Regions from separate parts of the Arthrobacter sp. AB6 genome, predicted to be linked through region 1. Evidence: riboswitches for the same ligand, from Rfam matches in the RefSeq annotation. Region 1 holds a riboswitch; each other region holds the start of a gene.
The links. A riboswitch is a leader RNA that binds a small molecule or an ion and turns the genes downstream of it on or off. The one in region 1 is predicted to bind S-adenosylmethionine.
Positions count from the first base shown of each region.

Region 1 (4,062 bases):
TCGCGTCCTGGCGGATGGCGAGGGTCTGTGCCTGGGCGAAGGCAATCTGCTCGGCAGTACTGGCGGCCCCCACGGAGATGACCGCGCAGCGGTGCACGCGGTCCGGGAACGTGATGGCCCATTCCAGGGCTCGTGCCCCGCCCATGGAACCGCCCAGCACGGCAAACCAGCTCCCGATCCCCAACTGGTCGGCCAACCGGGCTTCCGCTACCGTGCTGTCCCGCAGGGTCACGAGTGGAAAGCGCGAACCCCAGGGCGTTCCGTCCGGCGCGGGCGAGGACGGACCGGTGGACCCGTAGCAGCCTCCCACTATGTTGATGGACACCACGAAGAACTTGTCCGTGTCCACTGGCGCGCCGGGGCCGGCCAGCTGTTCCCACCAGCCTTCTTCGTCCGTGTCGCCGCGGGTCACGTGGGTGCTGCCGGTCAGGGCGTGTTCGATCAGGATGGCGTTGCTGCCGTCCTCGTTCAGGGTTCCCCATGTCTCGTATGCGAGGACGACGTCCGGCAGGTAGCCGCCGGCCTCGAGCTGCAGTCCCCCGATGGAGGCATAGCGGACAATCCCATGTTCGGGAACGGTAGTACGGGCGACGGTAACCGTCATGGCAAGACCTCTTCTACGCGCTTGCCCGCCGTCGAATGACCGGCAGGCCAGGTCTTCACCCGGGGCACCCCACCGCGGAAGGAGGGTTGCCGGCCAGCAAGCCGGGGCTGTCACTGGCACTCATGACCTGGTTCGAGTGTACGAAACAGCCCCTGCCTGCCGCCAAGAGTGTGACTGGTTGTGACTTCCCCGGCTTGCCGCCGTGCTGGGCGGCCGGGTGCTGCTAGGCTCCGGTTGCCTCCTTGGCAGCACGGAAGCCGGCTTCCAGGTCCGCCAGGATGTCGTCAATGTGCTCGATCCCCACCGACAGCCGCACCAGGCCCGGAGTGACCCCGGCCACCACCTGCTGCTCCGGAGAGAGCTGGCTGTGGGTGGTCGACGCCGGGTGGATCACCAGGGAGCGGACGTCGCCGATGTTTGCCACGTGGGAGTGCAGTTCCAGCGCGTCCACGAATCGTTTGCCGGCTTCGGCTCCGCCGGCGAGGTTGAACGACACAATCGCGCCGGTGCCCCTGGGCCCGTACTTGCGGCCCCGCTCGTACCACCGGCTGGAGGGCAGGCCGGCGTAGGCGACGGACTCGACGTCGTCACGCCCTTCCAGCCACCGCGCCACTTCGAGGGCGTTGGCAACGTGACGTTCCACCCGAAGGCTCAAGGTTTCCAGGCCCTGGGCGATCAGGAAGGCGTTGAAGGGCGACACTGCCGAGCCCAGGTCGCGGAGAAGCTGGACGCGGGCCTTCAGGATGTAGGAGAGGTTGGCGCCCAGGGCCCCGTCCTTGCCAAGGTCCCGGGCATACACCAGTCCGTTGTACGTGGGGTCGGGGGTGTTGAAGCCCGGGAATTTGGCAGGGTCCTGGCCGAAGTCGAACTTTCCGGAGTCCACGATCACCCCGGCGATCGCGGACCCGTGGCCGCCCAAGTACTTCGTAGCCGAGTGGACCACGATGTCCGCTCCCCATTCCAGGGGCCGGATCAGGTACGGGGTGGACAGGGTGTTGTCCACGATCAGGGGCACGCCGGCATCATGGGCGATGCCTGACACGCCCTCGATGTCCAGGACGTCCTGGCGGGGATTGGACACCGCTTCGGCGAAGAACAGCTTGGTGTTTGGCCGGACCGCGTCACGCCACTGGTCCAGATTGTCCGGGTCCGCCACGAAGGTCACGGAGATTCCGAACTTCTTCAGGGTGTGGGCGAAAAGATTGTACGTTCCGCCGTACAGGCTGGGGCTGGCAACGATGTGGTCCCCCGCCTCGGCGATATTAAGGACAGCCAAGGTCTCGGCTGCCTGTCCTGAACTCAGCAGGAGTGCTCCCAACCCGCCTTCAAGGCTCGCGATCCGCTGTTCCACGGCGTCCTGGGTGGGATTGCCGATGCGGGTGTAGATCGGCGCCAGTTCAGCAAGGGCAAAGCGGTTGGCGGCGCTTTCCGCACTGGGGAACACGAAGGACGTGGTCTGGTAGATAGGGAGCGCACGGGCGCCGGTGGCACTGTCCGGCTCCTGCCCTGCGTGGATCTGGCGGGTTTCAAAAGACCATCCGTTGGACAACTAAGGCTCCTTTGACATGGGCCCGGCATGCTGGAAGCGTCGCGGGCCGCGCTTGCCGCCCGGCCGTTGCCGGACAGCCAGGTCCTCACCCGGGGCACCCCACCGCGGATGGAGGGTTGCCGGCCAGCGAGCCGGGGCTTGGCGCTGGCACTCATGACCTGAGCCCAGTGTAGGAACAGCTCGCACCGACGTCACGAGTATGACTGGGTGTGACTTCCGCACGGGGTCAAACCAAGAAAATCAACTGCCTTCCTCAGATTTGCGCAAGGTCCCCGCAGGATCTCTTGAGGTTTGGCGTCCGCCGCCTCCGCTTCCGATAGATTGAGCTTCGGAATCTTCACTAGCCTGTTTCTCTATTCAGAGAAGGAACAAAATTCAATTGCCCCAGCCCTTTCTCCTGGCTCGCCACGCATTCCTTTCGTCTGTCGCGCTTTGCCTCATCAGCCTGGCAGGTGGGATCGTGGCGCCGCCCGTGGCAGCCGCGACCCCGACAGCCCCCCACGAAAGTGACAGCGGGCGCTACATCGTCCGATTCGCTTCTGGAACTGATGTCCGTGGTGAGGCGCGGACCCTGCGGGCCCAGGGAATCGAAGTGAGCCGCACCTTCGAAACGGCATTCCAGGGGGCTGCTGTCCGGGCGACACCAGGGCAGGCCGCCGCTGTTGCGCGTTCCGGACGGGCTGTGGCCGTGGAACCTGACCACATCATCAAAGTCTCCGAGACACAGCTAGACGCTCCCTGGGGACTTGACCGCGCCGACCAGCAGGCACTTCCCCTCTCCGGGACGTATACGCCCCCTGCCACCGGACTGGGTGTCAGCGTCTACGTAGTGGACACCGGGGTCCTTGCCTCACACGTCGACTTTGGCGGCCGGGTTGCAGCAGGATGGAGTGCAATGGCTGATGGACTGGGATCAGGCGACTGCAACGGCCACGGAACGCACGTTGCAGGAACCGTCGCTGGCCATGTCTATGGTGTCGCAAAATCGGCCACCGTCATTCCGGTGCGGGCACTCGCCTGCGACGGCTCAGGCCTCTACTCGGACGTAATCGCAGGCCTGGAGTGGATTGTAGGACAGCACCGGGAGGGAGCTCCCGCCGTGGTCAACCTCAGCATCGGCGGGCCAGCCAGCAGTACGCTCGACGCGGCGGTCCAAGCTGTCATTAAGGACGGGGTCTCCGCGGTCGTCGCTGCGGGGAACAGAGCCACCGATGCCTGCTCCGCATCCCCGGCCCGCACGCCAGATGCGGTAACGGTGGCAGCCAGCGATACATCCGACAGGCACGCCCCATTCTCCAACCATGGAAGCTGCGTGGATCTCTACGCTCCGGGGGTGGGCATCAAAGCTGCTTGGCACACCTCCCCTAATAGCACGGCTGCGCTTAGCGGAACATCTATGGCTACACCGCATGTGGCTGGCGCGGCAGCACTTCTGTTGTCCGGAAACCCACGGCTGACTCCTGCACAAGTGGCTGAGGCAGTCATCGCCTCAGCTACAATGAGTCGCATTGCTGGAACCAGTCTCGGAACGCCAAACCGTTTGCTGCATATCGCACCAGCGGTCGAGAGCAACATCACGTCCGGTGCGGGCAGCTTCTCGTCCCAGATACCTTTCAGGCAGCTAGACACCCGCAACGGTACCGGAGGAACCACCGGCCTCGTCGCCCCCGGCGCCACAATCCGCGTGCCCGTAACCGGACGCGGCGGCATCCCGGCCACCGGAGTGTCAGCCATCGCAGTCAACGTCACCGTCACTTCCCCAACCAGCGTCGGAAACATCACCGTCCACGCCGGCGGCACAACCGCCCCCGGGACCTCCAACCTGAACTTCACCCCCGGCCAAACCACCCCCAACCTCGTCATCAGCCCCGTAGGCACCGACGGAACCATCGCACTGACCAACAACTCC
Region 1 is NZ_JAUZVL010000004.1:91,955-96,016, reverse strand. Features, by position in the region: gene Q9R30_RS04405 (homoserine O-acetyltransferase) at 1-604, opposite strand, end outside; SAM riboswitch class IV at 617-732, opposite strand; gene Q9R30_RS04400 (bifunctional o-acetylhomoserine/o-acetylserine sulfhydrylase) at 828-2,153, opposite strand; SAM riboswitch class IV at 2,197-2,312, opposite strand; gene Q9R30_RS04395 (S8 family peptidase) at 2,746-4,062, shown strand, end outside.

Region 2 (4,062 bases), on a different contig from region 1:
CCAATGCTGACCAGCTGGTCATTGTGGTGGCGGCTGCCAACCCCGAGCCGCGGACGGGCTTCATCGACCGCGCCCTGGTGGCCGCCTACGACGCCGGTATCGAGCCGATCCTGCTGGTCACCAAGGCGGACATCAAGGATCCCGCGGAGCTGCTGGCCAACTACACCCACCTGGACTTCCCGGTGATCATCAGCCGGACTGCGGATGCGCAGGCCTCGGGCGTGGACGCCCGTTCCGACGACGGCCTGTCCGCCCGCCTGGACAGGACCGCCGTCGCGGAGCTCCGGACCTACCTCGACGGGAAAGTAACAGTCATGCTGGGGCATTCCGGCGTAGGCAAGTCAACCATGGTGAATGCGCTGACCGGAGCCGAACGGGCCACCGGCGGGGTGAACGCCGTAACCGGCCGGGGAAGGCATACATCGTCGTCCGCCCTCGCCCTGCGCCTCGCGGACGCGCCTTCGGGCAGCTGGATCATCGACACCCCCGGCATCCGCTCCTTCGGCCTGGCCCACGTGGACCCGGACCGGATCCTGCGTTCGTTCCCGGACCTCTCCCCCGGCACGGATGACTGCGAGCGCGGCTGCAAGCACACAGCCATCGCCGTGGACTGCGGGCTGGATGCATGGGTAGCGGGGGGCCATGCCGGGCCCACCGGTGCAGCACGGCTGGCCTCCCTGCGGCGGCTGCTGGGGACGGACCCACGAATGGAAGCCCAGGAGGCCAAGGAGCTGGGCAGCGTCAACTGACAGGGCCGGGTTCCCGGCAGAACGGCGCGCAGACGGTAGTTTGGAACCATGATCCAACCCGCTTCGAGCTACAACGATGACCTGCGCCTGGCCCACGTCCTGGCCGACTCTGTGGACGACCAGACAATGAGCCGCTTCAAGGCGCTGGACCTCCACATCGAGACCAAGCCGGACCTGACGCCGGTCACCGATGCGGACAAGGCGGCCGAGGAAGCCATCCGCGGCCAGCTCTCCCGCTCCCGTCCGCGCGATGCCGTACTCGGCGAGGAGTTCGGCAGCACCGGCCATGGCGCGCGGCGGTGGATCATCGATCCCATCGACGGCACCAAGAATTTTGTCCGCGGCGTTCCGGTCTGGGCCACCCTGATCGCCCTCGTGGACGAAGGCGAGCCGGTGGTGGGCGTAGTGAGTGCCCCCGCACTGGGCAAGCGCTGGTGGGCGGCCAAGGGCATGGGCGCCTATATGGGACGTTCCCTGGCAGCCGCAACCCGGCTCCGGGTATCCAACGTCTCCAGACTGTCCGACGCTTCCCTTTCGTACTCGAGCCTTGGCGGCTGGAAGGAGCGCGGGAACCTCAACGAATTCCTGGGCCTCACGGAGGACGTGTGGCGTACCAGGGCGTTCGGGGACTTCTGGTCGTACTGCATGGTGGCGGAGGGCTCGGTGGATATCGCCTGCGAGCCCGAACTGAACCTCTACGACATGGCCGCCCTGGTGCCCATCGTGGTTGAAGCGGGCGGCCGGTTCACATCGCTGGAAGGCGAGGACGGCCCGTTCGGCGGCAACGCACTGGCCACGAATTCCATCCTGCACTCGGAGGTGCTGCGCCGGTTGAACCCGGACCTGGACGACCTCCTCTGACCCTCCTCTTCCGAACAATCAACGGCGGGCACCTCCGAAAGGAGGCGTCCGCCGTCGTTATCTTCGGCTAATGCAGCCCTTTTCAAGTGCACGTAACAAAGCCCTTAACATTCCGGCGGGCTTTTAGCCTGCACAGGCTATGTTCTACGCTCTTAAGCAGGTCACGAGTGCCAGCGCTAAACCCCGGTTTGCTGGCCGGCAACCCTCCATTCGCGGTGGGGTGCCCCGGGTGACGACCAGGCCGGTCCGGAACGGATGCGGCAAGCGCGGATTCCCCCAGCGGAGTCCTGTTTCAAAGTGAGGTCTCTGTGACAACAGCCACCGTCTCCCCCAACGCCGCAATCCAGCCTGAAGCCGCAGCACAGCCCGGACCGGAAGCCCGCTTCGACCAGCACCATGCAGCAGCCGGCCGTCCCCTGGCGGCAGTCACCGGCGCGGAAATCCAGGCTCCCCTGATCCATGGCGGGCACGTGCGGTACGCGAACCTGGACTACGGCGCGTCCGCGCCGGCGCTCTCCGTAGTGTCCGCCTACCTCAACGAAATCCTGCCGTTCTACGCGAGCGTGCACCGCGGAGCGGGCTACGCCTCCCAGATCAGCACCTCGGTCTACGAGAATGCCCGTGCGATCGTCCGGGAGTTCGTGGGCGGCCGCCCGGACGATTCTGTGATCTTCACCCGGAACACCACCGACTCCCTCAACCTGCTGGCCGGCTGCCTGCCCGGCACGGACGGCCAGGCCGACGGCGACGTCCTGTACCTCGACATTGAGCACCACGCCAACCTGCTGCCATGGCAGGGTGTCCCCCACCGCAGCATCGTGGCGGCCGATACCATCGCAGGGACCGTTGAGGCCGTGCGTGCCGAACTGCAGCACGGCGGCGTAAGCCTGCTCGCCGTCACCGGCGCGTCCAACGTCACGGGCGAAATCCTTCCCATCCGTGCCCTCGCCGCACTCGCCCACGAGCACGGCGCGCGCATCGTCGTGGACGCGGCGCAGCTGGCGCCGCACCGCCGCATTGACATCACCGCTGACGACGTCGACTACATCGCCTTCTCGGGGCACAAGCTCTACGCGCCTTTTGGGGCCGGCGTGCTGGTGGGGCGGCCGGACTGGCTCGACGCCGGAACACCGCACCTGGCCGGCGGCGGCGCCGTCAAGGAGGCAAGGCTCGACGGCGTCAGCTGGGCAACGGGTCCGGCCCGCCACGAGGGCGGATCACCGAACGTACTGGGAGCGGCTACCCTGGCCCGTGCGACGCAGGTCATCGCTGCGCTGGACCAGGACCGCTGGCACGCACACGAATCAGCCATCCGTTCCTACCTGGTGGAAGGCCTGCAGGGAATCGACGGCGTGACTGTCCACCAGATCTTCAAGGACACGAACCCGGATACCGACACCATCGGGGTGGTCAACTTCTCGGTGGAAGGATACGACGCCGGACTCGTGGCGGCGTACCTGTCAGCAGAGCATGGCGTGGGCCTGCGCGACGGCCGCTTCTGCGCCCACCCGCTGCTGAAGCGGCTGGGCCTGCCGTCCGGTTCCCTCCGTGCCAGCTTCGGCGTGGGATCCCGGCTTGACGATGCCCAGCGGCTCCTGGCAGGAATCCGTGAGCTGCGGAGCAAGGGGCTCGGCTGGGACTATGTGGTGGATGCGGGCCGCTGGGTTCCCGCCAACGACAACCGCACATACCCGCATTGGGCTCCCAACACGCCGGGAACGGCCGGCGCCGCCCCCTGCATCGACGACTGACCTGCGGCACGACTGAAGGCGGCCATCCGCGACACCGGCGCGGGTGCGGTAAATTCGGAAGGTAGCAACGAGACCTGACGAAGGAGGCCACGCGTGGCACGGGGTGGCCCCAAGCTGGATCATGGCCGACGCCGGGAACTGGGCCAAAGCTTCCAGGATGGCGGCAAGCATTACCAGCAGGTGCGGCCCGGATATCCCCCGGAGACCGCCCAGTGGCTGGTCCCGCAGGGCGCCCGCGATGCGCTCGATGTTGGTGCCGGCACCGGCAAGTTCACTGAACTGCTGCTGGACCTTGGTCTCTCTGTCACCGCGGTGGACCCCTCAGCCGACATGCTCGGGCAACTGGCGGAACACTATCCCGGCGCCGCGGCTGTCCTGGGCACCGCGGAGGCCACCGGCCTGCCTGATTCAGCGTTCGACGTCGTCACCGTGGCCCAGGCCTGGCACTGGTGCGATGCGCTGCGGGCCAGCACGGAACTGGCCCGCGTCCTCCGCCCGCAGGGAACTCTAGGCCTGGTCTGGAACCAGCTGGACACGTCCGTCCCCTGGGTCCACCGGCTCTCGAGGATCATGCACGCCGGGGACGTCTACAAACCCGGTTTCCGGCCGCTGGTGGGCCCTGAGTTCGAGGGGCTCGAAGGCCACCTTACGCACTGGCGGGACTCCGTCACCACCACGGACCTGATGGAGCTGACAAAGTC
Region 2 is NZ_JAUZVL010000011.1:30,673-34,734, reverse strand. Features, by position in the region: gene Q9R30_RS10660 (ribosome small subunit-dependent GTPase A) at 1-749, shown strand, start outside; gene hisN (histidinol-phosphatase) at 798-1,610, shown strand; SAM riboswitch class IV at 1,770-1,883, shown strand; gene Q9R30_RS10650 (aminotransferase class V-fold PLP-dependent enzyme) at 1,919-3,361, shown strand; gene Q9R30_RS10645 (class I SAM-dependent methyltransferase) at 3,455-4,062, shown strand, end outside.
Region 2: another riboswitch for S-adenosylmethionine. It lies ahead of Q9R30_RS10650 (aminotransferase class V-fold PLP-dependent enzyme); the one in region 1 lies ahead of Q9R30_RS04400 (bifunctional o-acetylhomoserine/o-acetylserine sulfhydrylase).

Region 3 (4,062 bases), on a different contig from region 1:
TTTTTGCGCCATCTATTCGAGGAAGCGGCGTCCTAGCCTTTCCGGGACAAAATGCCGGTTGCAGGTGCGACGAGCTGTGGTGCCCTGCCAACGTCCCGTGCCATACTCAGCGCGTGACGGCGTCGTATTCCTTTAAGGCCGGGTTGTGGCTCTATCCCGGGGAAGCCGGTTGGCATTTCCTGACCCTGCCGGTCAACGTCGCGGACGATATCCGCGCGCGAAGCGCTGGCCACAGCAAAGCCTTCGGTTCGGTCAAAGTTACAGCGGAAATCGCCGGCCAGGCATGGCAAACCTCGCTCTTCGCGGATACCAAGACCGGCACGTACCTTTTGCCCGTCAAAAAGGACATCAGGGACAAGGCAATGATTAGCGCCGGTGACGAAGTAGCCGTCCACCTTTCCCTGCATAACCTTTGAGGCCCGGGCCGCGGCTCGGCCCGGGTGCCGCAGCCGGACTGCTAGATCTGCTTCAGCGCCTGCTCCAGGTCGCCAATCAGATCGTCCACGTCCTCCAGCCCCACCGAAAGCCGCACCACGCCGTCGCTCAAGCCAATGGCGGCCCGGCCCTCAGGTCCCATCGCCCGGTGCGTGGTGGTGGCAGGGTGCGTGATGAGCGACTTGGCGTCGCCCAGGTTGTTGGAGATGTCGATGATCCGCAGGCCGTCCAGCAGCGCAAACGCCGCCTCCTTGCCCGAGCGCCCGCCGGAGGGGGCGAGTTCCAAGGTGAGGACCGTTCCGCCGGCGCTCATCTGCTTTGCGGCCAGCTCGTACTGCGGGTGCGACTTCAGGAGCGGGTACTTCACCCAGCTGACGGCAGGCTGTTCCTCCAGCCATTCCGCGAGGCGCAGGGCTGACGCCGAGGAGTGGTTGACGCGCAGCGCCATGGTCTCGAGGCCCTTGGTCAGGACCCAGGCGTTGAACGCGGACAGCGCCGGTCCGGTGTGGCGCATCAGCTGCTTCACCGGCCCGTCAATAAACTCCTTGGTGCCCAGGATGGCGCCGCCCAGCACCCGGCCCTGGCCGTCAATGTGCTTGGTTCCCGAGTAGACAACCACGTCGGCGCCTAACTGTCCGCACCGCTGCAGCAGGGGTGTGGCAAAGACGTTGTCGACGACGACGGTGGCCCCTGCCGCATGCGCCAGGTCGCTGACCGCAGCGATGTCCACGATCTCCTGCATCGGATTGGACGGCGATTCGAAGAAGACGGCGGCGGTGGGCTGGGAGAGGGCCTCGCGCCACTGTTCCAGGTCCGGACCGTCCACGAAGACGGTCTCCACGCCCCAGCGCGGAAGGATTTCGTTGAGGATCACGAAGCAGGAGCCGAACAGCGAACGAGCCGCAACCACGCGGTCCCCGGCAGCCAGCAGCGCACCCAAGGCGGTGAACACCGCGGACATGCCGGACGCCGTCGCAAAGCACGCCTCCGTGCCTTCCAGGAGGCGGAGCCGCTCCTGGAACGTGGCCACGGAGGGGTTGCCGTAGCGCGAGTAGACAAAGCGTTCGTCCTCGCCCGTGAAGGCCCGCTCCGCAGCGGCGGCGGATTCGTATACAAAACCGGAGTTCAGGAAGACAGCCTCGCTGGTTTCCTGGAAGTTGGTGCGGTCCAGCCCGCCGCGGACGGCCTGGGTGTCGGGGCTCCAGCCGGCGGCGTCTTCGTTGAAGGTCACTAGTTCTTTCCCAGGTTGGTCGGCAGGCCGCGGTTCTTCCAGCCGTTGACGGTACGTTCTCCGTAACGGTCCGGCTCGCCCTCAAAGCCCTCCAGGACGTTGTAGGAGGTGAAGCCGGCCTGCGTGGCGGCCATTGCGGCCGCGATGGAACGCTGGCCGGAACGGCACAGGAACACCAGTTCGGTCGACTTGTCCTCGGGCGCCTGCCGGCTAAGGTCGGTGATGAAGTCAGGGTTGGGGATTCCGCCCGGGAAGGTCCACTGGATGAACAGCGGATCGTTCTCGGTGGCCTTGGTGTCAGGAATGCCGATGTGGGCCCATTCGCCCTCCGTGCGCACGTCCACCAGGATGGCGCCCTGCTCGAGCTTTTCCCAGGCCTCCTGCGGGGTCAGGTCTCCGGCGTAGCTCATGCGTGGCCCTCGCCGTCGAAGTCGAGGTCATCGCCGGTGGACTCGAGGTCGTCAACAGCGTCCGCCACGGCAGCGTCCGCGGAAGCGATGGCTGAGGGCAGGACCACCGCCTGCGCCACGATCACACTGCTGCCGTTGAAGGTTGCCGCCGGGCTGCCGTGCAGGACATAGCCTTCCGCCAGCGCGGCGGAGATCCGCTCGCAAAAGGCCCGGTCATCCGGCCCGCTGATGAGGCGGTACGACAATTTCTCTTCAGGGGCAGGTGCGTCAGACACGACGGATCTCCTTCTCTCACGCTTGCAGCTCGAATGGGTCGATATGCCGAGTGTTCACCTGAGGCACCCCGCCGCGAAAGGAGGGTTGCCGACCGGCCAGTCAGGGCTTGGCGCCGGTACTCATTACTCCCCAAGAACGTAACACTTGCCGCCCGGCCCCGCACCGCCGCCGTCGTCATGTTGCGTAACTGAAGTACCCAGGGCGCCGCAGTGGAGCCTGGCCGCCGTCCGGCATCTTCATCCAAAGTACGACGGCGGCTCCTCCTTGGGTGTCAGGGCACCGTGCGGGACCTGGGGGAGCGGCAGCATCAGTTGATGTAGCAGTAGGTGCCGCGCCCAAAAGGACGCGCCCAAAAGGAACGGCGTGGACGCCGTGCCCCAAGGCACGTGGTCCACGCCGGATTCGTTTCGACGCTGGTGCTTAGACGAGGCCGGGGTAGCTGGCCAGGATGTAGTCGGCAGCAGCGGGGCCTTTCATGCGCAGCCCTTTGCGGCCGTGCCTGATGCGGCAGTTCATGGCTATCCAGAAATCGGACTCGGGGCCGGGCTGCTGCTGGTTGATGAAGCACCAGCTGGTGTACAGGCCATAAAGGCGGTCCCGGTCGAGGGTGGCGTCGGAGGCCTGGTCAATGTAGGTGGCTTCTTTGAGAAAGAGATCGAACTGCGAATGCGCCATGACGGCTTCCCTTCGCTACGTGCGGTGGTGCCGCCGTTCGGCTACAGCAGCGGACCTCAATGCCGTGCACGGGGCATCGAGTGTTGAGAATGCCCGCGGAAATCAGGGGCTAGGTGAAATCAAGGGCTACGGGGCGGTGTCACGGCCGCATCTACAATGTAGACTTTACTCGTAGACAACCAATTCGGCAAGCGAATGGATTACCTCTTCGGGTAAGAGGGCTTGCTGCCTTCCAGGACGGAAATCATGGCCTCCCCGAAAACCCAGTCCCCCGCCGGGCCGGCCCAAAAGCAAAAGCTGAGCAGGCAGCTCGTGCTGACCAAGGCGCTCGAAGTCGTTGACGAGGAAGGTTTGGAGGCGCTGACCATGCGCCGCCTTGGCCAGGAGTTGGGCCGGGACCCAATGAGCCTTTACCGCTATGCGGAGAACCGCGCCGCACTGCTGGACGGCGTCACCGAACTGGTGCTCAACGAACTCACTATCCACCCCGAAGATCCCGATTGGAAAGCCCAGCTGCGCCGCATCGCGCACGACCTTCGGAACCTTGCGCTCCAGCACCCCAATGTGGTGCCGCTGCTCGTGACCAGGCCGCTCTCCACCCCGCTGGGGCTGCGGCCGCTGGGCACGCTCCGTCCTCTCGAACAGATCCTGTCCCTGCTGATTGGGGCAGGGTTCAGCCCGGCGGATGCCCTCCACGTCTACCGCGCTTACTACGGCTTCCTCTACGGCCACATCCTGAATGAGCTGCAGGAATTCGTTGTGGACCCGGAGGAAAACGAAGTGCTACTGCGGCTGGGACTGCACCGGTTGCCTGCCAAGGAGTTCCCGCGGCTGCGTGCGCTGGCCCCCGCCCTGGCGGACTACGAAGGATCCGCGGAACTCGACCAAGGGCTGAGTATCCTGCTCTCCGGCCTTGAAGCCCAACTGTCCCTTCAGGACGCCTAGCCAGCCGGCTAGCCCGCCGTCGGGGCAGGCGTTCCGGTCGGGTTATTCGAACGAGGCCCGCCGCTTGTCCTGTTGCCGCGTGGCCCAGAC
Region 3 is NZ_JAUZVL010000003.1:275,036-279,097, reverse strand. Features, by position in the region: gene Q9R30_RS04040 (DUF1905 domain-containing protein) at 1-416, shown strand, start outside; gene Q9R30_RS04035 (O-succinylhomoserine sulfhydrylase) at 458-1,666, opposite strand; gene Q9R30_RS04030 (rhodanese-like domain-containing protein) at 1,666-2,076, opposite strand; gene Q9R30_RS04025 (DUF1737 domain-containing protein) at 2,073-2,351, opposite strand; SAM riboswitch class IV at 2,365-2,479, opposite strand; gene Q9R30_RS04020 (hypothetical protein) at 2,773-3,027, opposite strand; gene Q9R30_RS04015 (TetR/AcrR family transcriptional regulator C-terminal domain-containing protein) at 3,274-3,972, shown strand; gene Q9R30_RS04010 (pyridoxamine 5'-phosphate oxidase family protein) at 4,015-4,062, opposite strand, start outside.
Region 3: another riboswitch for S-adenosylmethionine. It lies ahead of Q9R30_RS04025 (DUF1737 domain-containing protein); the one in region 1 lies ahead of Q9R30_RS04400 (bifunctional o-acetylhomoserine/o-acetylserine sulfhydrylase).